DNA from 3 places in the Sporomusa sphaeroides DSM 2875 genome. Region 1 is predicted to be linked to each of the others. Evidence: riboswitches for the same ligand, from Rfam matches in the RefSeq annotation. Region 1 holds a riboswitch; each other region holds the start of a gene.
What was found. A riboswitch is a leader RNA that binds a small molecule or an ion and turns the genes downstream of it on or off. The one in region 1 is predicted to bind cyclic di-AMP.
Positions count from the first base shown of each region.

Region 1 (9,913 bases):
AAATAGGCTGGAACATAAGTTCCGGCGACGCTTCCCGGGAGAAGGCCGGCCAGATTATGCGCAACATCGCTTTTCAAATGGAAAGCAAACATTTATGGAGCCATGCCATTGTACTTATGCATGATGGACGCGGCCATAGCGAGACGGTGAAAGCGCTGCCTGCTATTATCAAGTTTTATCAGGACCGTCACTTCGAATTTCGTGTAGTTAATTTTGAGACACCGCCACCGTGGTAAATATGTAAAAATGCTTTGGACTATTGTCCAAAGCATTTTTTTCGGCTTCCCTTCCCAGCGGTCCGGCACAAGCCGTGTTTTCTTTATTAAACACTATAATTTGGTGATTCTTTAGTGATACTTATATCATGGGGATGACTTTCTTTAAGACCGGCACCGGTAATCCTGATGAACCGGGTTTTTGAGATGAGCTCTTCAATGTTGCGTACGCCACAATATCCCATACCGGCACGCAGGCCGCCAATCAGCTGGAACACAGTGTCGGCAACAGAACCTTTATAAGGAACCCGGCCTTCTATTCCTTCCGGAACCAGTTTGTCCATATTTTCCTGGAAGTAGCGGTCTTTACTGCCTTCTGCCATAGCACCTAAAGAACCCATACCACGATATACCTTATAGCTGCGTCCTTGATAAATAATGGTTTCTCCAGGACTTTCCTCCGTACCGGCCAGCAGGTTGCCGATCATTACGATCTGGGCCCCGGCTGCAATGGCTTTGGCAACATCGCCGGAATATTTGATACCGCCGTCAGCGATAATAGGAACATTATACGGGCGCGCAGCTTGGGCACAGTTATAAATTGCTGTAATCTGGGGTACACCGATACCGGCAATTACCCGGGTAGTACAAATGGAACCTGGTCCAATGCCTACCTTAATGGCATCTGCGCCGGCTTCAATCAGGTCACGGGTAGCTTCCGCTGTAGCAACATTACCGGCAATGAGGTCGACGTGAGGAAATGTATCCTTAATCTTCTTTACTGCGTTAAGTACACCTTGCGAATGACCGTGGGCGGTATCGACAACAATAACATCCACTTTGGCCGCTACAATAGCTTCAACCCGGTCCATCATGTCTGCGCCGACACCAACGGCGGCTGCCACCAGTAAACGGCCTTTGGGATCTTTGGCTGAGCTTGGATACTTTTGCGCCTTCTCAATATCTTTAATAGTAATAAGTCCTTTTAAATTCCCCTCAGCATCAAGCAGCGGCAACTTTTCTATCCGGTGCTCACGCAAGATTTCCTTGGCTTCTTCCAGGGAAGTGCCAACAGGGGCAGTGATCAGATGTTCTCTGGTCATACAATCGCCGATTCTCCGGCTTAAGTCTGTTTCGAAACGCAAATCGCGATTGGTCAGGATACCGACAAGCTTATCATGTTCAGTTACCGGTACACCGGAAATGCGGTATTTCTCCATAAGATCATGAGCATCCTGCAGGGTGTTGTTCGGAGATAAAAATATTGGGTCAACAATAATTCCATGTTCTGAACGTTTGACTTTGTCAATTTCATTAACCTGACGCGCAATTGGCATATTTTTATGTATTACCCCTATGCCACCTTCACGCGCCATGGCAATCGCCATACGTGCTTCGGTGACTGTATCCATGCCGGAGCTGATTATAGGAATATTCAGCTTGATATTTTTTGTCAGATACGTGGATACTTCTACTTCTCTAGGCAAAACTTCGGATTTTGCCGGCACAAGCAAAACATCATCAAAAGTTAAACCTTCGGGGCCAAATTTGTTGTCAAACATTAACTGACTCCTTTCATGCAACATCTCGTAATAGGTATTTCTAATTATAATAACATAAATAAACTTACCAAATCTACCACTTTGTATGTAATTCATAAAAAAAATAAGAAAAACCGCTGACCTGGTGCTGACAGCCGTCAATATTATAAAGGCGCAGGCACCTCTGTTATGCAGTAGACAATGCCTGGCAAAAAGCCAGGCATTGTTGTTAATTAAGAACATATACTTTTACATTCTGAATCCCGAACTCATAAGCCTGCTCAACAGATTGCATGGCAATGTCGATACGATTGCCTTTAATTGCGCCGCCGGTATCCTCGGCCACACCATACATGGTATTGCCATCGGCAAACTCAATATATACTCTTGAGCCAAGGGGAATAATCCGGGGATCAACAGCAATTACGCCAGGGCGTATCTGGGTACCCAGATACGTCAGGTTGCCCCATTTACCGTTATCGTGCGGTCCGGGAGCGTAGGCGGTAGCTTTTACGTCCAAAACGGCTTTATAGCCAGGTTGGCCAGCCTGTGCGGCAAATGCCTGCGGCAGTAAAATCGCGGCAGTTAAAACTGCCATGGTAAGGGTACTGCAAATAATTTTTTTGATGTTTTTCATTGTAAAACACCCCTTTCTAAATGCCTACGAGGTTAGCTGACGGGTTCGGGACAAAGGGAAATCCCTACCGCTTGTTAGCGGATTCACCCCGGAAATGGTTCCCCCGTTTTCCTTTTTCTCTGGAAATTCGGCATGGCCTATATATTACAGAATATCCGCCGGTTAGGCAAGCATGTTTAGAAGTAGTTATCCGGCGATATTGATTATTAGCCGGGCTTTTCCTTGGTTATGCTTGTCCGGACGCATAAATAAATGTCAACTTAGAACTAGCGTAAGTCCGGCCGCTGAAACCGCAATATAGCTACATAATTAAATGAGACTACCAGCACGGCAGCCCCATCAGAATTATTATTATGTTACCTTGAAATTTGCGTCACCTAGTCTTTTCCTAAAATAAACGGCGCAAACCCTAACTCTCCCCAATAATAATTGTAGTAAATCTGAATAATGCCATCAAGCCTTCTGCGCAGAATTTTTTTTACATGACTAAGCGAGCTAAAAAACAGCCGTGCCTGAGGCTGTGCGCTGTTTACAGCCGCCTGCTGGTAAAACTGCACACATTTGTCGATGGTAATGTAAATCGACCAAAGAGCAGTAAGCTCCTGCAGACAGGCATTAGCAGCAGTTGTATTTTGGGTAGCTTGCTGCCAGACCGCGTCTGATCCCAGCAATTGGGTCTCCGTTACCGCCGGGTATCGAACGCTGTCGCTCTCGCCGGTATTAAGTGCTGATAAAAGTTTTAAAAACTCCGTCTGAGAGTTTTTGATAAGCCCCAATACCGGTATTGGCACAGTGCCGGTGGTGGCAGTGTCATGTAATGTCTCTATTTGTCTGCTTAACGAAGTTTCAAGCTCAAACGCAAATTGTATGGGTCTCATCGGAGAAGCGCCACCTTTCTAAAATTGAAACCATTTCGCAAGCGAAATGGCTTCAATAATTATTTATCAGATACTAGTTTACCGGCTTTGCCGATATGCTGGGGAGAAGCCTCGCGTACTACTATAGTTACGGCTTCAGGCGGGCATTTGGCTGTTTCTACAATAGCTTCGGTTACTTTTTTTACCATTTCACGTTTTTGCTCTAGTGAACGTCCTTCAATCAGGTCAATTTGTACAATTGGCATAGGTATTCCCTCCTTGAAATGATTTTCTCTCTATCTATCATCTTCGTTGCCCAAGGTAATAATCCCTGCATATGTAAAATAGGAACAAACATTTTTCTGGTCTGTACTGCGGTTACCTGTTCCTATCCTGTTTGACATGATGTGGGAGTAACACTTTTATTATATGGCTCATACAGTATAGTAAACACACCTTGTGATTTTAGATATTGAAGGGGGTCCATACTTATGAGCATATTCAGAGAGCTCCGCAACGAGTGCTTGATTAGGGAGCTTCAGCGTGAGTTAAACACCGACGTATTATTGTTTGGCTTCGACGGAATCGTTTACTTTGGTAATCTGCAAAAAATTGATGACTGCCGGGTCGCCTTTTTAACGCCAGCCATTGAAGCAGAGTCAAACGCAGAAATTCTTTCTCCTGGCGGAGAAGTTGTGGATGCAAAATTTATTCATGTTGATCTTTGGCAAATCGTTGCAAAAGCTACAGGAGTAAGGACTAATCCGTTTAGTAATGATTATTGTCCCGGTGCTGACGGTGTATCACAAAGAACCGAAACCAACGAACGGCAAGAGAGCCGTGAGTTGATTTGCATTCTAAGACGCATGATTGGTGATAATGTGGTAATTACAACCCTTGGCGGTTTCATATTTCAAGGAACCCTTGGCAATGTCGACGATGAATTGGCTTTTATCTCGGTTGATGAAATATTCGGGCCGGCCACCTCTTCGGGAATTTCTGATGATACAGTAAGTACTGCCGTTATTAATCTCGCAGCTATAGCATCTGCGTCCAGATCCACCGAATGCTAATTTAACTTTTGCTGTGATGTGAACCGAGTCAAGGTAATGCAATGCTAAGGTAGGACTCGGTAAATTTTTATCCTGATAGAAGCTATAACTTTCGCCTGGATAAGAGCAACACCGTCTTGCGCTTTCGCCATAGGCTCAGCGCAAGCCGTGTTTTCTTTACCGGGTCTTTTTTTCGGGGAGGCTGACAGTATGCTAATGGCTACAGAATACTTGGGCGAAGTGGGCGTCGGGGTTACTGCACCCCAGTTTTTTCGTGCGCAGGATGGTAATATCTATGTAGTCAAATTCCAAAACCATCGATTTGGCTCACGGGTATTGGCAAGCGAATTTTTTGCAGCCAAGCTTGGTGCGATAATGAATTTGTGCTTTCCTCCAAGCGATATAATTGAAATTGATGAACAAATGCTCAATTCCCATCCCTGCCTTTTGGAGTTAGGCTTGGAACCCGGCCCCCATTTTGGCTCCCGCTATCTGGAACATGCGGAATATATCGGGAAAAATCGATTGCACAAGGCTGTCAATGTACCGGAAATGGCCGGCATTATATTGTTCGACCATATGTTTCACAATGCAGACCGTGCTAAAAATCAAAAAAACCTATTACTTCATCTCGAGAATGACCAATATAAAATTTACGCAATAGATAATTCGCATTTGTTTAGATCCAGCCGCTGGACGATTGACTCATTTGAAAAACTTGGTACAAAAATAAAAACGTATTATTTCCAGCATTATAGAATTTTGCTTAAGGACCTGCTTACTGCACAAGACTTTATTCCATACCTTGAGGTAGTGAACAAGCTGAGTAATGAGCAGCTTGACTGTATAGTGAGAGAAATCCCCAATGAATGGCTGCCGGATGAAGCAGAACGTTCGGCTTTGGCAGACTATACCAAACTCCGGCGGGATATGGTGGGGCCGATCTGGGAGAAACTCTGCCGGCTTATACCGCGCAGCCGGGGTGGACGACGCTGGCTGTTTGCCAAGTAATTGTTGTTTATGCTTGGCTTTTCTGCTTTTTTTTACGCCACCACAAAATACTGTATACAAGGATTACCAACACGGTAACAACTATCAACCGGCCTAAATTTTCTCCGGCAAAAACAATATCATGGCCGATTATTACTTTTATAATTACCGGCGGCAGCTTTCCGAGGACAGTTGCCAATAAAAAGTCTTTAAACGAAATCTTACTAATAGCCGCTACCGCGGTGATGATGCCTGAGGGTGCCAGTGGCAGAAGCCTGGCAAGTAATAAGGCTTTAAACCCATTAGTGGCACTGTAGTTGTCAACCTGTTTTAAATACCGGCTTTTAACTATCCAGCCTTCTACCGCCTGACGGAAAAAGTATCTGGCAAAGATAAACATAACTAAAGCGCCAATTACTTCTCCTGCCCAGGAAATGATTACTCCCCAAAATAGGCCATAAACAATACCGGCTGCACCGGATAGAATCATAAATGGGAAAACAATGGTAAAAGTCATGACCACAAATAAAATAATTGTGACAAGTATAGAAGCCGGACCAAAAGATCTTAAGTATTCGGCTAAAGCGGCAATATCGCCTTTCTCGATAATCGCATAAGCATTATGAAAGAACTCCGGCTGCCACATATAGGATAAACCAATAATAATAATAATAGCCAGCCAGCCCAGTAATTTATTCATGTGATACCTTCCTATTCCCTCAAAAACAGCGCTGTATCACAGCGCTGTTCAAGATTATTTCCATTGAAGGATTTCCTGCTTAAAAATGCCGCAGGCACCATCTAACCAGTGAACGCAGTCAGTGCAACGCCTGACATAGTCGTCTTCCGCTACATTCAGGAGAGAATAACCATAACCCATAGCGGCAATAATATGTTCAAATTTCTGACATTCCCCAGCAATACCCTGTAGTTGTTTTTCCGTATATTTTTTGTCCATGCTGCCACTCCTTGCAGTTATTTGCTAATAGTGTGCGCGCAGCAGCAAAAAAAAACAAAAAATATTTTAGAAAAATTGAACCAAGTATGTATAAAACTGGTCTGGAATGTCAATATTAGTAATGTAAATTTTCTCCTCTCCCATAATTGGCGGCCTTCGGGCCGCCGCTTTTTTTGCTTTCCTAGCGGCAAAATATCATACTGAATTTTTCGCCATACCAGTTTTGCAAGGATTGCCATACTTTGTCCAAATATTTGGGTGAACAAACTGTCTGCTGGGCCGCCCGGCGAGCCTCAAGCAAAATATCGGTATCTCTGACAATATCGGCAATTTTAAAATCAGGCATACCGTGCTGATGGGTGCCGAAAAACTGACCAGGCCCTCTTAGCAGCAAATCTTTTTCAGCAAGGATAAAGCCATCATTTACCTCAGTCATGATTTTTAGTCGTTCCATCGTCTCTTCACTGGTGCTGTCAGATAACAGAATGCAATAGGATTTATGCCGTCCCCGGCCTACACGGCCGCGCAGCTGGTGCAATTGTGCCAAACCAAAGCGTTCGGCACCCTCTATAACCATGACCGTGGCATTAGGCACATTAACGCCAACCTCAATTACAGTGGTTGCAATTAATGCTTTAATTTCACCCTTGGCAAAAGCCTCCATAACTGCATCCTTTTCCTGTGATTTCATTTTCCCGTGCAGTAGGCCGCAAGGAATGTTGCTTAAGCAAGTGGTGGATAGTTCATTATATAATTTTACCGCCGATTGGGTTTCAATCTTTTCTGATTCTTCAACCAGCGGGCAAACTACGTAAATTTGCCTGCCGGCTCTAATTTGGTCGACGGCAAACGCATAGATCTTATTACGGCGGTCATTACTGCGTGAAAAAGTAGCAATAGGAATACGTCCTGGCGGAAGTTCGCGTATGACGGAAACATCCAGATCGCCATAGACAGTAAGCGCCATTGTCCGGGGAATTGGCGTTGCAGTCATTATGAGTACATCGGGCTGTTTTCCCTTAGCTTCTAACCGGGCCCGCTGGCGTACGCCAAAGCGGTGCTGTTCATCGGTCACCACCAGGCCAAGATGCTTGAACTCCACATCGTCCTGAATCAGCGCATGGGTGCCGACAACGATGTCAATGATGCCCTCTTGTATTTGCTGCAGCAGTTCGTCTCTTACTCTGCGGGTAAGCTTGCCTGTCAGCACCGCCAGGCGGATACCCTGTGGTGCCAGCAGCTTGGCCAGTGTATGATAATGCTGCTCTGCCAGTATTTCGGTAGGTGCCATCATGGCCCCCTGATAGCCATTTTCCACGGTTTTGGCAAGAGCTATGGCAGCAATAACTGTTTTACCTGAGCCAACATCGCCTTGAACCATGCGCTGCATGGGAGTGGTATCTTCCATATCGGCCTTGATTTCGCGCAAGGTTTGCGCTTGATCGCCTGTCAGCGTAAAGGGAAGATTTTTATATATTTTGGCAACCAATTCACCGTCAGGTGAATGCTTAACGCCGGTAAAGTTTTGTTTTGTTTTTTGTTTTAAATAGGCCAGACCGCATTGCAATAAATATAACTCTTCAAATACCAGTCGCCGGCGGGCGGCGGCTAAATCTTCCATAGTGGACGGAAAATGAATGCAGCTCAGCGCCTGCCGCCTATTCATTAAATTGTGGCCTGCAATAATACCGTCAGGCAGGGTCTCGGCTTGCTCGGTAGCTGCAGAATCTGCAAAGCGGTGTAATGCCTGCTGGATTAATGTCCGCAACTGCCATTGCGGGATATCTTCGGTGGCCGGATATACCGGTACAATCTGTCCGCCGCCCTGGTTGCTTTCGGTAACAACCTCGACATCCGGTTTGTTGATTTCAATGACGCCCTGACGTCGCTGAATTTTGCCAAATATGATAAGTTCCATGCCGGGCTGATACTTATTTTTGATATAGGATTGGTTGAACCAGGTTAGCTGGGCTACCCCTGAGCTGTCTCTCACGGCAATCTTGATTATTTTGAATCCCCGGTGAGATTTTAGTTCACCAGTATTTATCACTATCGCCCGAAAAGCCTCATGCAGCCCGTCAGTCAATTCGGCAATAAGTTTGAGTTTGCTTCGGTCTTCGTAGCGGCGCGGATAGTGCTCAAGCAGCTGGCCAACCGTAAAAATGCCAAGTTTAGCAAGCTTCGTGGCATTGGCCGGCCCGACTCCTTTGAGGAATTGTATGTTTGCCGACAATAATTTCTGCAATAAAAATCACCTTACGATTTGTTTATTTCTTGAAAAAGAGAGTTTAATTCTGCTAACAAAGCCTCTACATCAATATCATGCATTTTGGCACAGTTCTCAATGGTTTCAGTCAGCGATCCCATGCAACCGATACAACCCATACCATATTTGGCAAAAACCTCGCGAGCCTCTTGGTGTGAGCGGAGTGCCTCAATTATTGGAGTGCTTTTATTAATCATAGTCAAGCCCCCTGTATTTACTTATTTTTTATTTTCAATATAATACGCGCAATTCCTGCTAACGGGCACTAAATGACAGGTATTTATGAAAAAAGTTAGTAAAAGCGTGATTTGGCCTTGCATATCATAAGCAAATTGTGCTAAAATAGTCACGTTGAGTATATGAGGATGTTTCTTACAGGAGGTGGAAATAGATGGCAAATCTTTGTGAAATTTGCGGTAAAGGTGAGCGTTCCGGCTTCAATGTCAGCCATTCCAACCTTAAAACCAAGCGCACCTGGAAACCTAACATACAAAGAGTAAGAGCTTTAGTTAAAGGTGAAGTAAAACGTGTGAATGTATGCACCCGTTGTCTGCGTTCCGGTAAAATTCAACGCGCGGTCTAATCGCTATCTTAATGGCAAAGAAAGGACTTGATTATCAAGTCCCTTTTATTTTTCCCTCCTTATATATAAATATATAGGAAGAAGATACGGCTTATGCCGAGCCTCCGGCAAAAACCGCAACCGGATAATAAGGTGTCTCAATCCAAAGATTGAGACACCTTATTTTTTTACCCTATTTAGTTTCAATACCTCTTAAAATTTCTGTTAATTCCTGGTCATCAAACCGATACTTCTCGCTGCAAAAGTGGCAGCAGACTTCGGCTTCTCCATCGGCAATCATCTGTTTGAGTTCTTCGGCACCGAGACTGACAAGCATGTTTTCTACCCTTTCCCTTGAACATTGACAGTGAAAGCTTAGGTCCGTCCCAGGGTATATCGTTGTCGGCAAGCCGGCAAATACTGTTTCCAGGATGCTTTTGGCATCTTGCCCATTATATACCATTTGTGAAACCGGTGGTATATGGCGTAAATTATTTTCAACCTTAATAAGGACTTTTTCTTCGGCTCCGGGTAAAGCCTGGATAAAAAAGCCTCCCGCCGCAGCTACTGTAGTATCGGGTGCTATCAGTACGCCAAGAGCTACGCTTGAGGGTGTTTGTTCAGAAACAGTAAGATATTGAGTAATATCTTCGGCAATTTCGCCTGATACCAGTTCGGCGCTGCCGGTAAACGGCTGCTTTAACCCGACAAAGCGGGTGACATATATATGCCCCTTTCCTACGGCCTGGCCGACAGCCAATTTACCGTTGTTTAGCGGTAAATCAACAGATGGGTTTCTGACATAGCCGCGTACTGAGCCATCAGGGTAAGCATC
Region 1 covers NZ_CP146991.1:2,274,899-2,284,811, forward strand. The annotation lists gene SPSPH_RS10615 (polysaccharide deacetylase family protein) at 1-236, shown strand, start outside; gene guaB (IMP dehydrogenase) at 323-1,777, opposite strand; gene SPSPH_RS10625 (3D domain-containing protein) at 1,986-2,393, opposite strand; cyclic di-AMP (ydaO/yuaA leader) riboswitch at 2,399-2,536, opposite strand; gene SPSPH_RS10630 (hypothetical protein) at 2,771-3,271, opposite strand; gene SPSPH_RS10635 (2-hydroxymuconate tautomerase) at 3,331-3,516, opposite strand; gene SPSPH_RS10640 (hypothetical protein) at 3,742-4,323, shown strand; gene SPSPH_RS10645 (HipA family kinase) at 4,513-5,313, shown strand; gene SPSPH_RS10650 (TVP38/TMEM64 family protein) at 5,321-5,992, opposite strand; gene SPSPH_RS10655 (hypothetical protein) at 6,047-6,250, opposite strand; gene recG (ATP-dependent DNA helicase RecG) at 6,432-8,495, opposite strand; gene SPSPH_RS10665 (DUF1858 domain-containing protein) at 8,507-8,713, opposite strand; gene rpmB (50S ribosomal protein L28) at 8,908-9,099, shown strand; gene hslO (Hsp33 family molecular chaperone HslO) at 9,272-9,913, opposite strand, start outside.

Region 2 (9,913 bases), 550 kb from region 1:
TTACCGAAGCTGCTAATACCGTAATAAACGTAAGAGCCATTCAGTCATTCACCCCCAAAAAATCTGTCGATTAAATTCTATGGAGTAGACAAGATGAATGTGCCTGGCAATAAAAAATATTTATATACCACTTGCGCCGGCAGCGCAGGTGGCATATAATCGATAAGAAATGTATGCCGTTCGGGAGGAGCGTGGTTTCGCATGGAGCGTTATATTGCTGATATTGGTGTATTCTTTGCCGGCACGCTGGTAGTACTATACATGATGTGGGACAGGCTGTTTCCCGAGGAGTAGGTAACAGCCACTAATCGATCGAGTAGGAGGTCATCCATTAACTGAATGACCGACCTCTCACACCACCGTACGTACCGTTCGGTATACGGCGGTTCAATAACTTAACGTAAATGCAATACCTCGTATCTCTTTGCTATGTTCATGTAGCCAAGGGATTCGAGGTATTTATCTGTTAGTGTCCTGTTCAGAATTACACTCCCAGCAATTCGCCAATATCCCAATCTTGTATTAGCGTATTCCCACGCTTTGCCACTATCTAGCCCCAATCTTTTCAGATTGTCATGCTTTGTGGAGATTTTCTTCCATTGTTTCCACAAGAACATCCTCAGCCTGCGCCGTATCCACTGGTTCAACTCCTGCATCTTTGCCCGCATATCTCCTATGGCGTAGTAATTTAGCCATCCATTTGTGTACTCTTTCAATTCCCTCAGAATGTCTTTTATTGACCGACCGCGATTTCGCCCGGTTATTTTCTTCACCTTCTGCTTGAATCTCCGGATTACCTTCGCATGGGGGCGGATTCCTACTTTACCAACTACTTTATGTAACGAAAACCCTAGGAACTTCTCTCGCAGCGGACTGCCTATCCGGCTTTTCTTTCGGTTCACAGTCAGTTTCAGTGTCCCTTCTAAATACCGAATACAACTTTCCATGATTCGTTTTGCTGCTCTTGGCGTTTTTACGTAAATATTACAGTCATCGGCATATCTCACGAATTTATGTCCTCTGCTTTCCAGCAGTTTATCGAACTTCGTTAGATAAATATTAGATAACAGCGGCGATAGGTTTCCTCCCTGGGGTGTTCCCGCTTCTGTTCGACTTACTAACCCGCCTTCCATTACTCCGCTTTTCAAATACTTCCGGATGAGCTTTATTACTCTCTCATCCTTTACTTCTTCCCGGAGCATATTAATTAGAATGTCATGATTTACCGTGTCAAAATACTGCGCCAGATCAAGGTCGACGGCTTTCGTGTATCCTTCCTCGTAGTAGCCTTTTGTCTTGCTTATGGCTTGGTGCGCGTTCCTTCCTGGGCGAAAGCCATAACTGTTTTCGGAAAATGTTTTTTCAAAGATTGGCTGTAATATCTGTGCTATCGCCTGCTGTAGCAACCTGTCTAATACCGTTGGTATTCCCAGCTTTCTCTTACCTCCATCCGGCTTCGGGATTTCTACCCGTCGTACCGGCTGGGGTTTGTATTTTCCAGTTCTCAGCTTTGCAAGGAATTCTTCCTTGTTTTCCTTTAACCAGCCCAGCATCGCACCTACTTCCATGCCATCTACTCCTGCAGCACCTTTCTTACTCTTCACCTGAAGGTAGGCTGCATTAAGATTGTCTTTGTTTAGGATTTCTTCTAACAGATTTACGCGGTTCTTTATTACAGGCTCTAGTGATGCCATGCTCCGCGCTCCCCTGCTACTTTTTGTTTCTAACATATCCTCACAGGGGTAGCCCATTTTACTGGTTTTCTGCTCTCTTAACATGACTTCACCTCCTTCTGTTCAAGAACTCAATTATTGTTCGGCCCTTCCTGAAAAAAAAACTTCCAGTACTATGGCCTCGGCTGACTTCTCACGATTAATCTTGTTTCAACCATGTTTCAAAAATTATCTCCACATGTCCGTGAGACCTCCCCGGGTAAGAACGCAGTCTTTCTCTCCATCTATCTGCCACATCTACAGGATTGACCTCGAATAGTTTGGGGCTTCGGTTTGAGTTGCAACCTCACCCGGTTTTTTTCCTGCCTTTTATGTGATTTCTGTTCGTCAGACCGGAGATTTGCCGCTGGCTTCCTTCAGATTCCACCTCGCGATGGACACCCTTGCCTTAAGCTATGCGCTTGGCACTATTAACCCGCGCTAGGGACTTGCTACCCGTTAGACTGCGCCCATGCCGGGCGCACAACTGAAAGGCGAGATGGCAGTGCAGCCATCTCGCCTTTTTCATTTGGTTCATTTAGCCATAGACTGAGTGCAGGCCGGCATTGTTTCAACCTGGATGGTGTTCATTGCTTCGGTAAGCACTTCGCTAATCACTTTGCTTATTTTCATTACCTTAGACAGCGGCGTACTCTGCAAATCAAGGTAACCTATCTGGCTTTGCGCATTCACCACACCAATAATTGATATATCACCAACAGTAGGCAGCCGGTTGCCGACAGCAATGCCTGCAGCCAATCCGCCTTGCCAAACTTCAATATTGCCGATCTCATGGCTTTTCCCCAGGCAAGCGTCAATGGCAATAATAAGCGGATGATGAAACCGATGCTTAATAATATTAAGCATTTCGACGAAATTACCGGCGTGAACAGGCTGCTCCAATGTACCATACACATGGCATTCGGTGTATTCTTCCAGATAGGTTCCGATTAGCGGCCCCAAAGCATCACCGGTATAGCGGTCAGAGCCAATGCACAGTACCACCAACGGCCGTAAGTGTATCCCTTCCTGACACTTTAATAGCATTATCAGATGGTCATATAGTTTTTCCCGGCTATTGGAATCATGCAGATTAACGGTTAGCTTATTCAGAACATGTTTTGCCATTATCCCTCTCCTTTTAGCTGTCCTCTTTAATCTGTATGCCCCCCTGCCTTAGTTTATGTTTAATATTGACTAACCAATAAGCGGCAGCTCTTGATATTCAGGCAGAGTCACTGCCCGGGCCAGCGCATGGGTAACAAATTCAACATGTTCTTTAAAATCAACGTCCATGGCGGCTGCGCTGACTGTAATGGTCTCACGGTTTACCGCACGGGCAAAAGCTTTGTCTTTCATTTTCTTCATAACCGATTTTAGTTCCAGATTTCCTAAGCTCTTATCCGGGCGCACCAAAGCACAGGCAATGATAAAGCCGGTCAGTTCGTCAACTGCCAGCAGCGTTTTTTGCAACAAGGTGCGCTCCGGTTGCCAGTCACGGGCATGGGCTTCAACATCGGTGATAAACTGACTGTTATACCCGGCTGCCGAGAGTAATTCCCGGGCATGATGGGGATGATCATCCGGGAATTTTTCAAAATCAACATCATGCAGCAGCCCTACAGCTCCCCAGTATTCAATGTCTTCACCAAATTTAGCTGCATAGGCCCGCATCGCAATTTCAACCGCCAGGCAATGCTTTAGCAGAACCTCACTATGTACATGCTGACGCAAAAGCTGCCAAGCCTGTTGTCTGTTGTAGTCCATGTAATAATCCTCCTAAATTATGTATAGTAATTTAATCCGATTATACCAAATTTGTTAAATACATTACAAGTTGATTATCTGGCTGTGGGACTCTGTCCGCTGCCAATAACGGTGAAGCTGACGGTAAATGGCCGTTGCCAGATAGCACAAAATTGCGGTAATAATGATGGAACCGCCTGGTGCAATATCCAGGTAAAATGCTGCCGTCAGACCGCACCCTACTGACAATACAGCCAACAGAATTGCCCAGCCCAGCGTAGCCTTAAAGCCTTTCCCCAATTGTTCCGCTGCCGCTACCGGCACAATCATCAAAGCGCTCACCATAAGAATCCCTACCACCATCATACCGGTAACAACAGTAATGGCCGTAACTATACTTAATGCCATATTCACCGCACTGGTATGAATGCCCGCAACTTTGGCCACGTCTTCATCAAAAGCAACCAAAGTAAGTTTGTTAAAATGGCTAAATACCACTCCCAAAACAACAATGCCACACCCGATAATCACCAGGACGTCTTGCCAGGATACTGTAAGGATACTGCCGAACAGAAATCCCAGCAAACTGGCGCTGGGTATCCGGGTAATAGTACTAAAAATTATCGCTAACGCTATTCCCGCATAGAAAAAAATAGCCAACGCAGTATCTGCCATTTGGGTGCGGTGGCGCCGTACAAGCTCAATACCGACAGCCCCGGCAACGGTTAATGTAAATGCTCCTATCGCCGGGTAAATACCTGCCAGATAACCGCCTGTTACTCCGGCAAAAGCAATATGTCCTAACCCGTCACCGATCAGCGACTGCCGGCGTACCACAATAAACATCCCCAAAACCGGGCAAATGACAGCCGTTATAAACCCGGCTAAAAAAGCCCGCTGCATAAAGTCGTATTGCAATATTTCCAAATTAAATCCCCCCACTTGTTCAGTTAGCCTGTGAAGCCGGAATAATACCACAAATGCCGCATAGTGGCATGACTGGAATGAAATTGTTCACTGTCACCAAAAAAACACAGGCTGCGATTAATACACGCTACTTTACTGGCAAAATGGGTAGCGTTTTCAATATCGTGGGAAACCATAACAATGGTAATGCCTAGTGTGCTGTTAAGCTGACCCAGTAGTTCATAAATTTTGGCACTGGCGGCATAGTCGATACCACTGGTCGGTTCGTCCAGCAGTAATAATTGCGGATTACCGGCCAGAGCCCGTGCTACCATTACCCGCTGCTGCTGGCCGCCGGATAGTTCGCCAATCCGGCGGTCTTTTAGCTTATCCATCCCCACCAATTCCAGCATATGCCGGACAATATGCCTGGCTCCTTTTTCCTTCTTTAGCAAACTGGAATAATTAACAAGCCCCAATGCCACAATTTCTTCGACAGTTGCCGGAAAAGCTGCCGTATTCTGGGCATAATGCTGTGGCACATAGCCAAGTATTCCCTGCCTGGCAGCGGTATAAACCGTCTGGTTGTCAATCAACACGTGACCGGCCAGGGGCTCGATAAGTCCGGCCATAATTTTTAACAGCGTACTTTTCCCCGCACCATTAGGACCAACCGCTACTACAAATTCACCCTGAGCTACAGAAAAGGTAATATTATTAAGCACCATTTCTGTGTTGTACCCGAATGTAATATTATGTAAGTTAATTTCAGCCATAGTTTTCCTTTTACTCCTTAAGAAGGATTGCATTGCCGGCATACACCGAACAATTCTAAGTTGTGACGCACTAATTCATAGCCATGGGTTTGCAACACCAGCATGAGGCGGGGGTCTACCGGGCAATACTCAATACATTGCGTTTGTCCGCATTTTACACATACAATATGATGATGATGGCTGGTGTCCACCAATTCATATCTGACACTTTCTTTTCCCAGGGCATTTATCGGGGTTAACGCTTCTAGGTCAACCAAAACATGAAGATTGCGGTATACGGTGTCCAGGCTTATGTCCTTATAGCGCACCTTTAGTTTTTCCCAAATTTCAAAGGCGGACAACGCTTGGCCTGACTCAACCAGCTGCGCAATCATAGCCTGCCGCTGGGCTGTTATCCGGTAGCCTTTATCTTTCAAACGGGCTATTACAGCGATGACACTTGCTGCATGATCGACAGTCATATCCTTTCCCCTTTCTACTGCAAAAAAGATTCCTAATAGGAATGAGATTGCCACGCTACGCCAGCAAGCGATAACGCGGCAATCTCTGAATGCAATTTATTATTCGAGAGCCTGGATTAAATTGGCTAAGTTTGCTCGCATCAGTGTAAGATAATTCTTCCCCTGCTTTACTTCATCAGGGGTTAACGCATCCACCGGATGCAACACCAGAACTTTGGCACCGGCTTCTTTAGCCAAAGTTTCCGCTACCTTGGAACTCACAATTGTTTCCGAAAATATGTAATTAATTTGCCGTTCACGACACAGCTTGGTAATATCAGCCATCTTTTCCGGCGTTGGTTCGGCATCCGGTGACAAACCCATGATGGCAACCTGTTCCAGCTGGTAGCGCTCTGCCAGATAGCCAAAAGCAGCATGGGTAGTAATAATTGTACGTTTCTTTACCTTTTGCAAACCGCTCTGATACTCTTCGTGAAGCTTTTGCAGCTCTTTATTATAATTAGCGGCATTTTCACGGTAATAGGCGGCATTGGCTGTATCGGCAGCAGCCAGAGCTTCCGCAATGTTGTCTACTTCCTTCTGGGCCAATACAGGATCAAGCCAAACATGCGGATCAATTTCGTTTTCTTCATGTTCATGCTCATGCTTATGCTCATCAACATGGTTATGTTCGTCATGTCCATGACTATGGGGAATGCCTTCTTTTAATTCAATACCTTTACTGACCTCAACCGCCGTTGTGCTGCCAAGTACGTCTTTCCCCGTTACTTTGCCAATCCAATGCTCGAAATTGGCACCGTGAAAGAAAAACAGTTTTGCATTTTTAACCTGTATCAAGTCCTTGGCTGATGGTTCCCATTCGTGCGGTTCGGCTCCGGCCGGAACAAGTATATCTACCTCGACTTTGTCGCCACCAACCTGCCGGACGAATTCGTATACCGGATAAACACTGGCCAAAACCTTGATTTTGGCTGCTTGCTGTGTATTATCGCCTGGCGCAGCTGTTCTCTGACCGCAACCACTGACAAGTACCCCCAAGAGAAAAAGTACAACCAAAACCATCCTTGTTTTTATCATATATATCGCTATCCCCTTTTAATAAGAATATTCCTATTAAGATAGTAACAGGCCGGAATCCTACTGTCAACACTTTCCACCCCTTAATAAGATTATTCTTAACAAAAAATCAAAAAAATATAGCGGCAATATAGCTGCCGCTGCTTTTTTTAGCATTATTTTACTTGGTTGCACGGGTGACCTCAAAAGATCGACTGTATATATAGGCATGAAATAACAAAAGCGGGAAGACAGCTAATGCCTTCCCTGCTTGTTGGTTTACATCACCCGGCGGGCGCCAATGTAGCGCGGACCCCAATAGCTACTGCTCATACTGGCAATAGCCACACCGCGGCTGGACGTAGCGCTGATAAAATTACCATCACCAATATAGATGCCGCTGTGAGATGCTCCCGGTGCGTAGGTAGTGAAAAACACCAAATCACCGGGTTGAAGACGACTGTAAGACACAGGCCGCCCAACTGCAAACTGTTCATCAGCCATTCGCGGCAGAGAGATACCACTCTGGGCAAATACGAAGCGAGTAAAGCCGGAACAGTCGAAACCGCCAGGGCTTGTCCCACCAAATACATAAGGCACACCTTGATAACGCAGCGATGTCTGAATAATACGCCGTACCGAAGTTGTGGAAGAATCACGGCTGGCAGGAATATCCCGCCCCATCAAAGCACGATAAGTTTGTGCTCCAACTACACCATCAGGCTCAAGACCCCGAGCTTTTTGAAAAGCCTTGACAGCACTGACCGTTAAGTCGCCAAAATCACCATCTGCTGCGCCGGCATCAAAACCAAGCTCAGTAAGCTGAGTTTGAATAGCGGCTACATCAGCGCCTCGGTCACCGGATTCATATGTACCTGAAGCATGGGCAAAAGCAGCGGTCCCAAAAAAGAGACAAAAAGCAACAATAAACCCGAAATACTTTTGCAATTGGTTTCCCCTCTCCTTGGCCTCCGAGGTTAGCTGACGGGTTAGGGTTGCAGGCACCCTACCTGAAAAGCCAGTGCTAATCAGGTTTCACCCCATAAAACTGGTTCCCCCGTACCTGAGCTGGATTCGGCTTTCTAAAACGCTCCTTGGTTATTATTCTGTATCAAATTTGAAAATCCTGCCTAAAATTCATGGTTTTTTTACAAATTTAGGGAGGATTATAGTTTCCTGATAATTACTACTCGTTACCTTTATTTTGCTGCCGACTCAGATCAGCCTGAAGCCAGTAGAGCGGACGCTGTTTCACTTCTTCAAATATTCTCCCGACATATTCACCAATAATACCAATGCCCGCTAATTGCAAACCGCCCAACAGCAAAATACTGGCCGTAATTGTCGCCCAGCCCGGAACAGCTTCATCGGTAAAAAGCCTAATATAAACAACATGGCCTGTCAGCACAATGCTGCTAAACCCCAGGGCCAGTCCAATATAAAAGGCAAACCGGAGCGGTGTTTTAGAATATGCCGTTATACCATCAAGCGCAAAATGCAGCATTCGCTTTAATGAGAATTTGGATTGCCCGGCAAAGCGTTTCGGCGCAACAAATTCAATCTTAGTCTGCCGATAGCCAATCGCGCTGATCATACCTCGAATAAATCTGGCACGTTCCCGAAAGCGCCGAAAACTATCTACCACCTGTTTATCTAATAATCTAAAATCAGAGCCACCCTCGGTAACCTGTACATTAGACATGGCATTCATCAGTTTATAAAACATGCCTGAGGTAAAGCTTTTAAACCAGGATACTCCTTCAGTATTAATTCTCACTGTCTGGACTACCTGGAAACCTTCTTCCCATTTGGCAAGCAACTGCGGCAGCATCTCAGGCGGATGCTGCATATCGCCATCCATGGTAATAACGGCATCCCCTTTTGCATGATCCAGTCCGCAGGTTAAAGCCACCTGATGACCAAAATTGCGAGCCATAATGAGCGCCCGTACCCGCTTGTCCGCATTGACTAAACGTTCTAAGATAAACGGAGTAGCATCACTTGAACCATCATCGATAAAAATGAGTTCATAAGAATAGGCCAGCGGCTCCATAGCATTAACAACTTCCTGATAAAAGTTGTCGATATTATCCTGTTCGTTAAATACCGGCACAACAATAGATATTACATTTTCCGGTGAAGCCATAATTCAGCCTCCTTTTCACCATTTTATTATTGCACTGCCGGCCAGTGAATGCAAGTCTTGGAACTGAAAAAGCGAGATTACTTCCCATACCTGCAATGACGGTAAGGACCCGCTACAGTCATTGTGAGAGGTACGGCGAAACAATCCCGCTTTTTCACTTAGAACCTTCTTACGCTGTGATATCCTGACGTAAAACCATTGCGTCATGCAAATAAATATGCTTGATATCCTGCTGACAAGTATCGGTATTCCAAAGAATCAATACCCTGATACACAGCGGCAGCGCTTCAGGACACTCTATTTCCTGGGTGCCAAACAATGGCACTTGTGTCCAGCCGAGTTTTCTTGCACCTGCAGCCGGAAAAGCCGCGTTTAAATCAGGGGTTGAGCTGAATATCACAGCGCCAATATCTTCGGTATTCATCGCATTTTCCCGTACAATTGCCGCTAGAAGTTCAGCCACGCGCTCAAAGATTTCTTCACATTGGTTTGCGGTAACAGTTGTCGCGCCTCGAACGCCACGCAGCATAATAACCACTCCTAGAGAAAAATTAGCATAGGCTTAGTATACAATATACGCGAAATTAATCCTTTTTCCTGCCAACATTGTAAATATATATATCCAATAACACTAAAGCCTCGCCGCCATGCTGTTAAAGTTAGTCTTCTTTCTTAGGTTTATTGCACCGGCAGGAGTCGCATACATGGCACCGCCACCAGCCGCATTCGGGGCAAACGGCATTGGACTGATTCAGCTCAACATATTTTCCTTGTTCATACTCTCGCCAACAAAAGCTGGCACCCGCTATTTTCTTTAACATAACCGACCGGGTATCTACCCATAATTTTTGCCCAAAAACAGTAATCAACAGCTCATGTACACCATTCTGCTCGTTAAACCTGTAATCTTCAGCAGGAAATACTTCAGGCACTCCTTTGAGGCTAAGGATAACATAGAGAACATTGTACTTCACAGTCCACCTCCCGCATGTATCCGCTGACTTAATCACTCTAAGACTCCCGCCTCTTTAGGCGGGAGTAAGAGCAGCTAAATCGCTGGATAATTCCGACTATACTCCAGTTGGGGGAACCTTACCGGAAGCAAGTCTT
Region 2 covers NZ_CP146991.1:1,727,850-1,737,762, reverse strand. The annotation lists gene SPSPH_RS07710 (sigma-70 family RNA polymerase sigma factor) at 1-40, opposite strand, end outside; gene ltrA (group II intron reverse transcriptase/maturase) at 396-1,778, opposite strand; gene yyaC (spore protease YyaC) at 2,247-2,840, opposite strand; gene SPSPH_RS07695 (HD domain-containing protein) at 2,910-3,479, opposite strand; gene SPSPH_RS07690 (metal ABC transporter permease) at 3,543-4,385, opposite strand; gene SPSPH_RS07685 (metal ABC transporter ATP-binding protein) at 4,409-5,140, opposite strand; gene SPSPH_RS07680 (Fur family transcriptional regulator) at 5,158-5,601, opposite strand; gene SPSPH_RS07675 (metal ABC transporter solute-binding protein, Zn/Mn family) at 5,701-6,678, opposite strand; gene SPSPH_RS07670 (C40 family peptidase) at 6,937-7,584, opposite strand; cyclic di-AMP (ydaO/yuaA leader) riboswitch at 7,609-7,747, opposite strand; gene SPSPH_RS07665 (glycosyltransferase family 2 protein) at 7,844-8,803, opposite strand; gene aroH (chorismate mutase) at 8,973-9,332, opposite strand; gene SPSPH_RS07655 (hypothetical protein) at 9,463-9,777, opposite strand.
Region 2: linked by a shared signal. The riboswitch ahead of SPSPH_RS07670 (C40 family peptidase) and the one ahead of SPSPH_RS10625 (3D domain-containing protein) in region 1 are both predicted to bind cyclic di-AMP.

Region 3 (9,913 bases), 150 kb from region 1:
GAGCCTCTTCTACCCGCGGCTCCTGAACATCGACAAAATAGCGCAAAACCCGTATAAATTCCTTGTACTCAAGCTCCATCATAAAATCGTCAACAACATTATCAATAACCTCTGACAGGTGCAGGCGGTAATCTTTGAGACGAAAATTTAGGAAGCCCTCCAGTACCAGCACATGGTGATTATCCAGATATTCTAAAATACGGGACAATATTAGCTTATAACGCACTGCCGGACAGACACCAAGTGCTTTTAAGGTATTTGATTCGACTACAGCCCGTTCGTCATGGTTAAAATAAAAGTAATTGTTGGTAACCATCTTATTGATGATTTTATGTTCTTCATTACTAATGATCCAATCAGCGAGTATCTGGGATACACTATTTTTCAGCACATTCTTTATTCGCTCATAATTGCGAAATGATAACTCGCCATCACTGATATTTAAACCAAGAAATGTATAGCCGCCTTTATCAAGCTCTTCTATGACTACACGGAAGCCTTCTTGGGTCAGCGTTTTACAGTCGCATTCCAGCTTTTCCCTAATATTTCCGGTTGTTCCGTTCAGGCCGATCGAAAGTAACTTCACCACCCTCACTCCCTTCTCATATAGTATATGTTTCAGAGCTTATTTGCATACAATGAGGGGAGCAAAGTGTTTTATCGAATTAGTTAACTGCCCTTAATTGGTTGTTAACAGCCTCAAGCCATTCATTACGGCCTTTTACAACAAATTTAATTACTTTATCCTGAATAGTAACCACCTGTAACGCATTGGGAATAACGAAAAAAGTCTTTACTGCCTGCAATTCCTTAATATGGGTCAGCGGTACTTCCTCCATATATTTATTGGTAATGCTAAGCGCATAACCAACAAAAACCAGACGGTTGTCTGTCAAATAGAGCGCTCCGTTTAAAACATCTCCGTTACAAGTATAACTGGCAAGACATTTCTTGATGATGACTTCATCCAATTCTAAAGGAAAGCTGTACATACACCCTACCTCCTTTACGCTTGTCGCGCGTCTTCAGGCACAATCAAAAACTCAATATCCGGGTTGCGTTCCATGACCCATCTGAGCTGCCACTCATTACTAATTAATGCGACCGGCCGGTCTTTTATATCCTGGATCAAAAGTCCATTGTCCATATTTTTCATAGACTTTACATCAAGGTTTGGACCATAGAGCCATCTGGCGATGGAGTACGGCAGCTTGTTCATTAAGATATCCACACCATATTCGTGTTTAAGACGGTACTCCAGTACCTCAAACTGCAATGAGCCGACAACCCCAATGATAAAAGATTCTACCGGATAATCCGGTTGGCGAAATACCTGAACAGCCCCTTCCTGGGTAAGCTGGGTCATGCCTTTGATAAATTGTTTGCGCTTCATGGTATCTTTAGCCTGAACCCTGGCAAATTGCTCGGGGGGAAATACCGGAAAGTCCCGGAAAGTAAACTCGAAGCCTTCCTGGCACAGCGTATCGCCAATCCCAAAAATTCCAGGATCAAACAGCCCCACAATATCTCCCGGATACGCCTCATCAATGATGGTTCGCTCTTGAGCTAAAAACTGTTGCGGTTGGGCTAGCTTCACCGATTTTCCCGACTGTGCATGATATACAGCCATACCCCGTTCAAACTTACCGGAACATATTCTCATAAAAGCCAGACGGTCCCGGTGAGCCGGATTCATATTGGCCTGAATTTTAAATACAAATGCTGAAAACTTTTCATCGTCCGGAGCAATCAACCCTTCAGACGATTCTCTCGGCATCGGTGCAGGAGCTAATCGTAAAAAGTCTTCCAGGAACAGTCTTACACCAAAATTGGTCATGGCACTGCCAAAGAACATGGGAGTAAGTTCGCCGCCGGCTACTTTAGCAAAATCAAACTCCTCCCCGGCCATATCCAGCAGTTCAATGTCGTCACATAATGCCTGATGAATTTCATCACCAAGCAATTCTTTAAAAGCCGGATCATCCACACCGCCTTTTGTTGAAGGCAAAGCACATTGTCCGTGAACGCCGCTGTGTTCGAATAATTCAATCTGCGCCTGCTCGCGTATATAAACACCGCTGTAGTTGCCATCAATGCCAATAGGCCAGTTCATCGGATAGGCCCGAATGCCGAGAACCTTTTCTATTTCTTCCATCAATTCAAAGGGATTACGTCCATAGCGGTCAAGCTTATTAACAAAGGTGAATACCGGTATACCCCGCTGCTTACAAACCTGAAACAGTTTTTTGGTTTGGTCTTCAACGCCTTTAGCCGCGTCAATAAGCATTACCGCACTGTCGGCAGCCATCAAGGTGCGGTACGTGTCCTCACTAAAGTCCTGGTGACCAGGAGTATCTAATATGTTAACACGAAAACCGTCGTAATCAAATTGCAGTACACTGGAGGTTACTGAAATACCACGCTGTTTCTCAATTTCCATCCAGTCAGATACCGCGTGTTTCTGCGCTTTTCTGGCTTTTACAGAACCGGCCAGCCGGATGGCGCCGCCGTAAAGCAGCAGTTTTTCAGTTAATGTGGTTTTACCGGCGTCCGGGTGGGATATAATGGCAAAGGTGCGGCGTTTAACAATTTCGGGAATAATATTTGACATTTCTGCCTCCTAAAGTTAGTCTGTTGAAATTACAGCATATCTATCCAATTAGCGGGAATAATCTTATCAAGACTAGTAATGGCAGTATCATAATAACGTAAACAGTACAATAATTTAATATACACCATTTATTGACAGGAGTCAATGCCGTCTTACTGGCAATAAGTATCACTTTATCAGGTTTGATATAACATTTTTTTAAAATGGTGTTTTAAAATAGATTGACATAGTATCCGGTGTACTATATAATCTAATTTGTGACAAAAAATCTCATCGCGGGGTGGAGCAGTTGGTAGCTCGTCGGGCTCATAACCCGAAGGTCACAGGTTCAAGTCCTGTCCCCGCAACCAACGCTGGTGTAGCTCAGTCGGTAGAGCGTATCCTTGGTAAGGATAAGGTCACCGGTTCAATCCCGGTCACTAGCTCCATTTTAATACGGCGGCGTAGCTCAGCTGGCTAGAGCATTCGGTTCATACCCGAAGTGTCCGGGGTTCAAATCCCTGCGCCGCCACCAGAAAAAAACCTTGTCAATTTTGACAAGGTTTTTTTCTATATTTAAATTACTGTTATATGACAAATTCTAAACACACCTGATTACGTCCTGCTTTCTTAGCTCGATACAATTGCGTATCAGCTCCGGCAATCATTGTTTCCATCGAAATGTCACTAGTTGTACAGGACATAATTCCAATAGAAACCGTTATTTGCCGTCCGTAAAAGGGAGTATTCTCGATTGCTCCCCGAATAGTTTCTGCAATCCTTACGGCTTCTTGTGCGGCTGTGTTAGGCAAGCCAATAATAAATTCTTCCCCGCCGTATCGGGTAACTATATCGGATTCTCTCACATTATTTGCAAGCAGGGCGGCAAGACGTCGTAAAACCACATCCCCTTGCGGATGCCCAAAAGTATCATTGTATTTTTTAAATTCATCAACATCAATCATCAGTACTGATAACGGTTTACCCGGATATAATGCCGGCAATTGACTAAATAATTCCTGAAAACGCCGCCGGTTCAATAATCCAGTCAGTCCGTCGGTATCGGCCTTATACTGAAGCTCGCTATACTGATTTTGAAAAGCTAAAATGCGGCTAAGAGACAAATCAAGCATATGCACCGACAAAGGAATACTCATTAACAAGGTCATGGCCAATAATAGAAAATTATCTGCTGCTACAAACGGAGATACAAAATTAAATCCGGGATGATAAGCTGATAAAATTGCCAGTAATCCAAGATGGAGAGCGGTAATAACAACAGAAGCCGCAAATAAACCGAGGTTCCTGGATCGTATGTTCTTGATAATCAGATAAGCGCTGGCCACATACACATAGATTCCGGCAGCCCACCATATCCAGTCAAGTCCGCCTTTTAGCATACGGAACACCAAGGTTGCGGTCGCAACAATAAAACTATCTGCCACACCTATATATAAAGTGGATAAAATGATAACAGACAACCGTAAATCAAAAAAGAAAACATCTAAGTAAGGCAACTGTATGGGAAAAATCATAGCCAGTCCGGATAACACCAGGAAAAACATGATGCCGACATGGTTCGGCCCTGAAGATTCGTGCAGTAGCACCAATAGTTTAGTGCGATAATGCTGGGCAGCCAAATTAGTAACAGTATATAAAACACAAAACCCCTTAAATAGCTCAAGCAAAAACCCCAGCACATCAAAAGCTGGAAGTCCCATATAATATCTCCATTCAAGTAATGAGCAACACCACTCTCAATAAAAGCATATATTCGCTATAAAGCTATTTTTTCCTTTAAAAATTCTGTTAATTTCCTTGCTCATTCATTGACAATAATACTGTTGCTACTTCAATCTGCCTTATCCGCCATTCATTGTCTTCATATTTCCATATGGAAGTTACATTGGCCACCAGATCAGCGTTGTATGCCCCTACCACCCGTTGATGACCACGAAGCTCATAGGTGCCGTTACGGCTAAAATCAATGGGTTCTATTACTGAAAATGGATAGGAGTATGGCTTAACTTCTTTTAAAAGCTTACCTTCCGGGCTATACACATTACTGCCAAGATACCTGTCTTTATTAGCACTGAGATCAACAATGGTACTGCGTCCGGTATTTTCGTTGACTAATTCGGCTTTAAAGCCATCAACAAACCTGCCGGTAAACTTTGCTCCACCATTATTCTTTTCAGCAAAAATCACCTTCGGTTCGGCGCCACTGAAAGTAGCGATAACGTGTCCCACAATGCCGCCGCTGCCACCTGTTGGTGCCGACACCATAACATCACTGATCTTATCGCCGTCAAAATCTCCCACAAACAACTTAGCTTCGTAACCGCCGAAATTCTCCAATTGAGTAGACACCTGGTTACCGGTCGCACCATTTTGAACTATGATATCGATTTGGTCGGCATATATAGCGTCCGGTTTTGCTTTGCGACCAATTAAGAAGATATTGTCTTCGATAGCATCACCAGTAACATCGGCAATTTTAGCGTCAAGTACATACCTCCCGGCAGGCAGCTCAATTTTTGCCGGTTCCATTGCCAAGCTGCGCGCCGCACCGGTAACATGACCTGCCGCATTATAAACGGTTTTCACTGTATTAGTCTCATAAGAGCCTTCCTGTGCCAGGTACACTGACGGAACAAAAAGAACTACAGCCGATATAATTCCCGCAATTTGTTTTTTATATTGCATATCACGATACTCTCCTTTTTAAAAATCACTTTGTTATTACAATAAACGTAAACCTATCAAAAAAGTAACGAAAATAGCTAAGTTTCTTAAAAAACAGAAAAGCCCACAGATACATTTCTGTGAGCCTGTTTTTTTGCATTCTGGTGGGACTAACTGGACTCGAACCAGTGACCCCTACGATGTCAACGTAGTACTCTAACCAACTGAGCTATAGTCCCTCAACTCAGGTAAATTATATTACGGTTAATTATAAAAGTCAAGGTACTTTATAAATTAGTACAGAATATTGTTGGCAATTACCAGACGTTGAATTTGGTTGGTTCCTTCGTAAATCTGCATGATTTTAGCATCACGCATATATTTCTCCGCAGGATACTCTTTGGAATAACCATATCCGCCCAGCACTTGAACAGCATCCACCGTAACCTTCATCGCCGTGTCAGCAGCAAAGCATTTAGCAATGGCAGATTCTTTAGTATAATCCACACCCTGGTCTTTCAGCCAGCAGGCTTTATAAACCAGCAGCCGGGCAGCCTCAATTTGCATCGCCATATCAGCCAGCATAGCCTGTACAAGCTGGAACGAAGCAATAGGCTTATCAAATTGTACGCGCTCCTTGGAGTATTTAACAGCCAATTCAAAAGCCGCCTGAGCCAATCCCACCGATACCGCACCAACAAACGGCCGGGCAGCATCCAGTGTTTTCATGGCAATCTTGAAACCTTCTCCTTCACGGCCAATACGGTTAGTTGCCGGAATACGCACGTTGTCTAACACCAATTCGCAGGTATTAGAGGCCCTGATCCCCATCTTTTCTTCTTCTTTACCAACTGTAAAACCCGGAGTGCCGCGATCGACAATAAAAGCAGTCAGGCCACGGATACCGGCTGTTTTACGGGTATTAGCAAAAATAATATAAATTTCAGCAATGCCACCATTAGTAATAAAACACTTTGTTCCATTAAGAATATAATCTTCGCCGTCTTTAACAGCGGTAGTGGCAACTGCTCCTGCGTCAGAACCGGCACCTGGCTCAGTCAGCGCAAAAGCGGCTAATTTACCATTATTAAGAACATCAAACATCTTCCGCTTTTGCTCATCAGTACCCAATAATACTACCGGATAAGAAGCTAAAGCATTGGCTGCCGTTGTTGTAGCTACACCAGCACACCCTTTTCCCAGTTCCTCATAGATAAGAGCGATTGAAAGGGCATCAAGACCTGGTCCATCATACTCTTCAGGAACAGTTAAATTGAGCAAGCCTGCTTCATCAAGCTTCTTCCACAGATCAGCTGGAACCACACCGTCTTTATCCATTTCTAAAGCGTGCGGAGTAATTTCTTTAGCCACAAAATCCTTTACCATCTTTTGTAGATCCAGTTGGTCGGGAGTAAAGTTAAAATCCATGCCTTGCCTCCTTATTGTTCGCATAATACAAAAAAATACTAAAGATAAGTATACCGCATAATGATTTTTTTGTTAACACCCAAATTGCAAAAAAATGAAAAAACGCGCTATTTTAACAGCAGTTTAGCGCCAACTGCAAGTAATACTAAGCCAAACAGCTGTTGAGGGCTGCAAGCCATACGTTCAAGGCCAAAGCCGCCAAAATGATCAATGAGAATGGCCGTCAATACTTGTCCGACAATTATAGCGGTAGTAGCATTGGCTACACCAACACTGGGGATACTGGCAGCTACCAAATATATTATGGCAACGCCAATCATACCTCCCAACCAGGAATACCAAGGTGCTCCTTGCCATGCGTACAAATTCCCCTTACCCATTTTAAACAAAAACAGCAAGATCATTACCAACAAACTTCCGGTAATTTGTACAATAAATGTGGCCTCCAAAAGACCAATAACTTTACTTAACGAAGAATTCAGCGACCCCTGCACCGCCATTAATACCCCGGAAATCAACGCTAATACTAATGGCAGCATTTCGCTTGAGATGAAGTTCAACTTAGACACGCCCCCGTATATTTGCACAATTCTAAGTGTAGTATAATACTTGGAAGTTATTAATATTCCAGGATAACCGGCTTTGGAATAAAAAAAAGAGGCTTACTCTGCTAAGCCTCTTTAGTCAAGTATGTATACTGTTACTTGCCGAACGCCAAAAGCCAAAGCCTCGCGGCGGTTCTCATAAGCCAAATCAATACGGTTACCCTTAATCGCACTGCCGATATCGTCAGCTACTGCATACCCATATCCTTTAATATACAATCTGGTTCCCAAAGGAATAACCGATGGATCGACAGCAACCAAACCCTTACGTAAATAATTGCCCCGGTATGTATAGCTGCCATTTCCAGGATCATGCGCCGTATACGCTGATGCCTTCATAACAATAGAGCGGCTGTATCTGCTGGGTTCACTCGTCAAGCGCCCAAGATAGGCGAATGTTTCTTTGTCAACAATCCCCGTTACTTCAAGGTCATTATTACGTTGAAATTCTTTTACGGCCTTAGCGGTAATCGGACCGAAGATCCCATCAATCGCGCCGGCATAAAAACCACCATCTGCCAAAAACTTCTGCACCGCTCGTACTTCATCGCCACGTGCGCCAACAGCAATCGGCGCTTTTTCCGGCTGCTCCGCAGTCAGTCCGACCGATGGGCTGCTTACTGCAAACAGCATGACCAATGCAAAAGTAAACGCCCAAAAGGCTCTTTTCAATGGTTTCACCTCTCTTACAATGCGCCTCCGAGGTTAGCTGTCGGGTTTGGGCAAAAGAGAATGTGAGAACGCCCTACCGCGATTGCGGATTCACCCCTGTATTTCTATTGGTTCCCCCGTACCATATAAGGATTCGGCATTATAAATATAATATACCAAATTGCAAGCTTGGTCAAATTCGATATCATGGTATATTCTTGTCATATCGTCTATTTCTTTCAGTTATTTAAAAATTTCAGGAAAAATTGGAGGCAAACATTATATTCCCAGCGCCGTGCATAACTCCTTACTCGCTACACCGGTAACAGCTACCCCTTTATCTGCTTGATAAGCTTTAACCGCTTCTTCTGTCATAGTGCCAAACAAGCCGTCAGCCCGTCCCTGAAAGTATCCCATCTCTTTAAGTTTAAGCTGCAGCGCAGCTACGTCGGAGCCTGAAGCTTTATATTTCAAATTTCTTTCAATCCTAATATTTCTGCCTGTAATGCTTACCGGAGTACCAATAGGAGTCCATTCAAACAGCTCTTCGACATCCTTATTGCGCATTCTGATACAGCCATGGCTGGCAAATTGTCCAATTGACCATGGCTTATTGGTCCCATGAATACCAAATGTGCCCCACGGCACATTTAACCCCATCCAGCGAGTACCAAACCCTGTTCCCCAGTCATAATCCTTCCATACAACATTCCATTCGCCAATAGGAGTGGGAGTTTTACTTTTACCCACAGCAATCCGGTACTTTTTGTAAAGCTCACCATCGTTATGAAGCTCTAACTCCCTTGACTGAACTTTTATTAGAATGCTCACCTTACCGGCAGGTGCCTCAAAGGGTTGCCGACTATCAATTGCCGCCAGGTCCTGTTCATCCATATACTCAAAGCCAAGAATGCTAAAAACAATGCTTAAAATAGCTAATACTGCTATACCGAAAAATATCCGTGAACGCCTGACTTTAAACGACCATAAGGAATTCACCTGGTTCGCCCCCTTACAGACTGTATTCTTCAGAAAATATATGCAGCTGTCCGCAAGGGTATGAAATTTTACATGCTGTCAGGCCAACAAAAAAATTAACCGGCTAAAGCCGGTTAATTTAACACATTACATCGCATTAGCTACCATAACCCAATGGCACTTTGCGGGATTAAGATCCAAATGAATATTATTCTTGACTGCGTTTGGCATCAAAATAGTTATTAGTGTTAGTAAGCAACGTAGAAAGCAAGACCACCTCATCCTGGTATCCGGCTAAACGGTCACTTACCTCTGCTTGGACTTTTTCCTGCACGCTACTACGCACAGCAGTCTCTACCGCCCGGGCAATGTTTTGCTTAGCCACATCCTGGTCCTGGACTGCCAGTTGCGCCGCAACTGAGCTAATATCATTAACAATATCCGCTTTTCCGGTGCGTTCAAGGGCAAATTGGGCAAGAGTTCCCCACAATGCCTGTTTATTGCCTTGTTCAAAATTATCCTTTATTTTCAACAACTCTTCAATCTGGGCAGCCTGTGCGTTGGCAGCAGATAATTCAGCCAGTTGGTCTCCCAAAGACGCAGCCTCTGCTTTAGGCATCGCCAACGAAAATATTGGCATTGAGAAAACCATCAACATGACAGCGGCTATCTTTCTTTTCACAATAATACTCCTTCCCCTTTAATGGTTTGGATTCGTAACACATTTTATCATATAGTTTACATAATTAATAGAGGTAAATTAAACAAGAAAACTGATTGCAAAAACAATCAGCTTTTTTTGTCCTAACAGAAATATAACTTTCTTAAGAACAGGATCAACACCGGCTTCCGCTGCGACGCGCCTGGATGGTGCTAGTACCGATTGCGCCACGGATGGCATAGCAATTCGGCCCGCCAAAGACTCGGCACAAGCCGTGTTTTCTTTATTTAATGCCAAGCAGTTATAATACCATTT
Region 3 covers NZ_CP146991.1:2,123,945-2,133,857, reverse strand. The annotation lists gene ytxC (putative sporulation protein YtxC) at 1-586, opposite strand, end outside; gene SPSPH_RS09860 (GRAM domain-containing protein) at 666-992, opposite strand; gene SPSPH_RS09855 (peptide chain release factor 3) at 1,007-2,611, opposite strand; tRNA gene SPSPH_RS09850 (tRNA-Met) at 2,886-2,961, shown strand; tRNA gene SPSPH_RS09845 (tRNA-Thr) at 2,964-3,039, shown strand; tRNA gene SPSPH_RS09840 (tRNA-Met) at 3,049-3,125, shown strand; gene SPSPH_RS09835 (GGDEF domain-containing protein) at 3,178-4,311, opposite strand; gene SPSPH_RS09830 (integrin alpha) at 4,400-5,296, opposite strand; tRNA gene SPSPH_RS09825 (tRNA-Val) at 5,438-5,514, opposite strand; gene SPSPH_RS09820 (acyl-CoA dehydrogenase family protein) at 5,570-6,703, opposite strand; gene SPSPH_RS09815 (DMT family transporter) at 6,811-7,263, opposite strand; gene SPSPH_RS09810 (peptidoglycan-binding protein) at 7,384-7,989, opposite strand; cyclic di-AMP (ydaO/yuaA leader) riboswitch at 7,987-8,129, opposite strand; gene SPSPH_RS09805 (L,D-transpeptidase family protein) at 8,239-8,958, opposite strand; gene SPSPH_RS09800 (hypothetical protein) at 9,146-9,619, opposite strand; gene SPSPH_RS09795 (2-phosphosulfolactate phosphatase) at 9,886-9,913, opposite strand, start outside.
Region 3: linked by a shared signal. The riboswitch ahead of SPSPH_RS09810 (peptidoglycan-binding protein) and the one ahead of SPSPH_RS10625 (3D domain-containing protein) in region 1 are both predicted to bind cyclic di-AMP.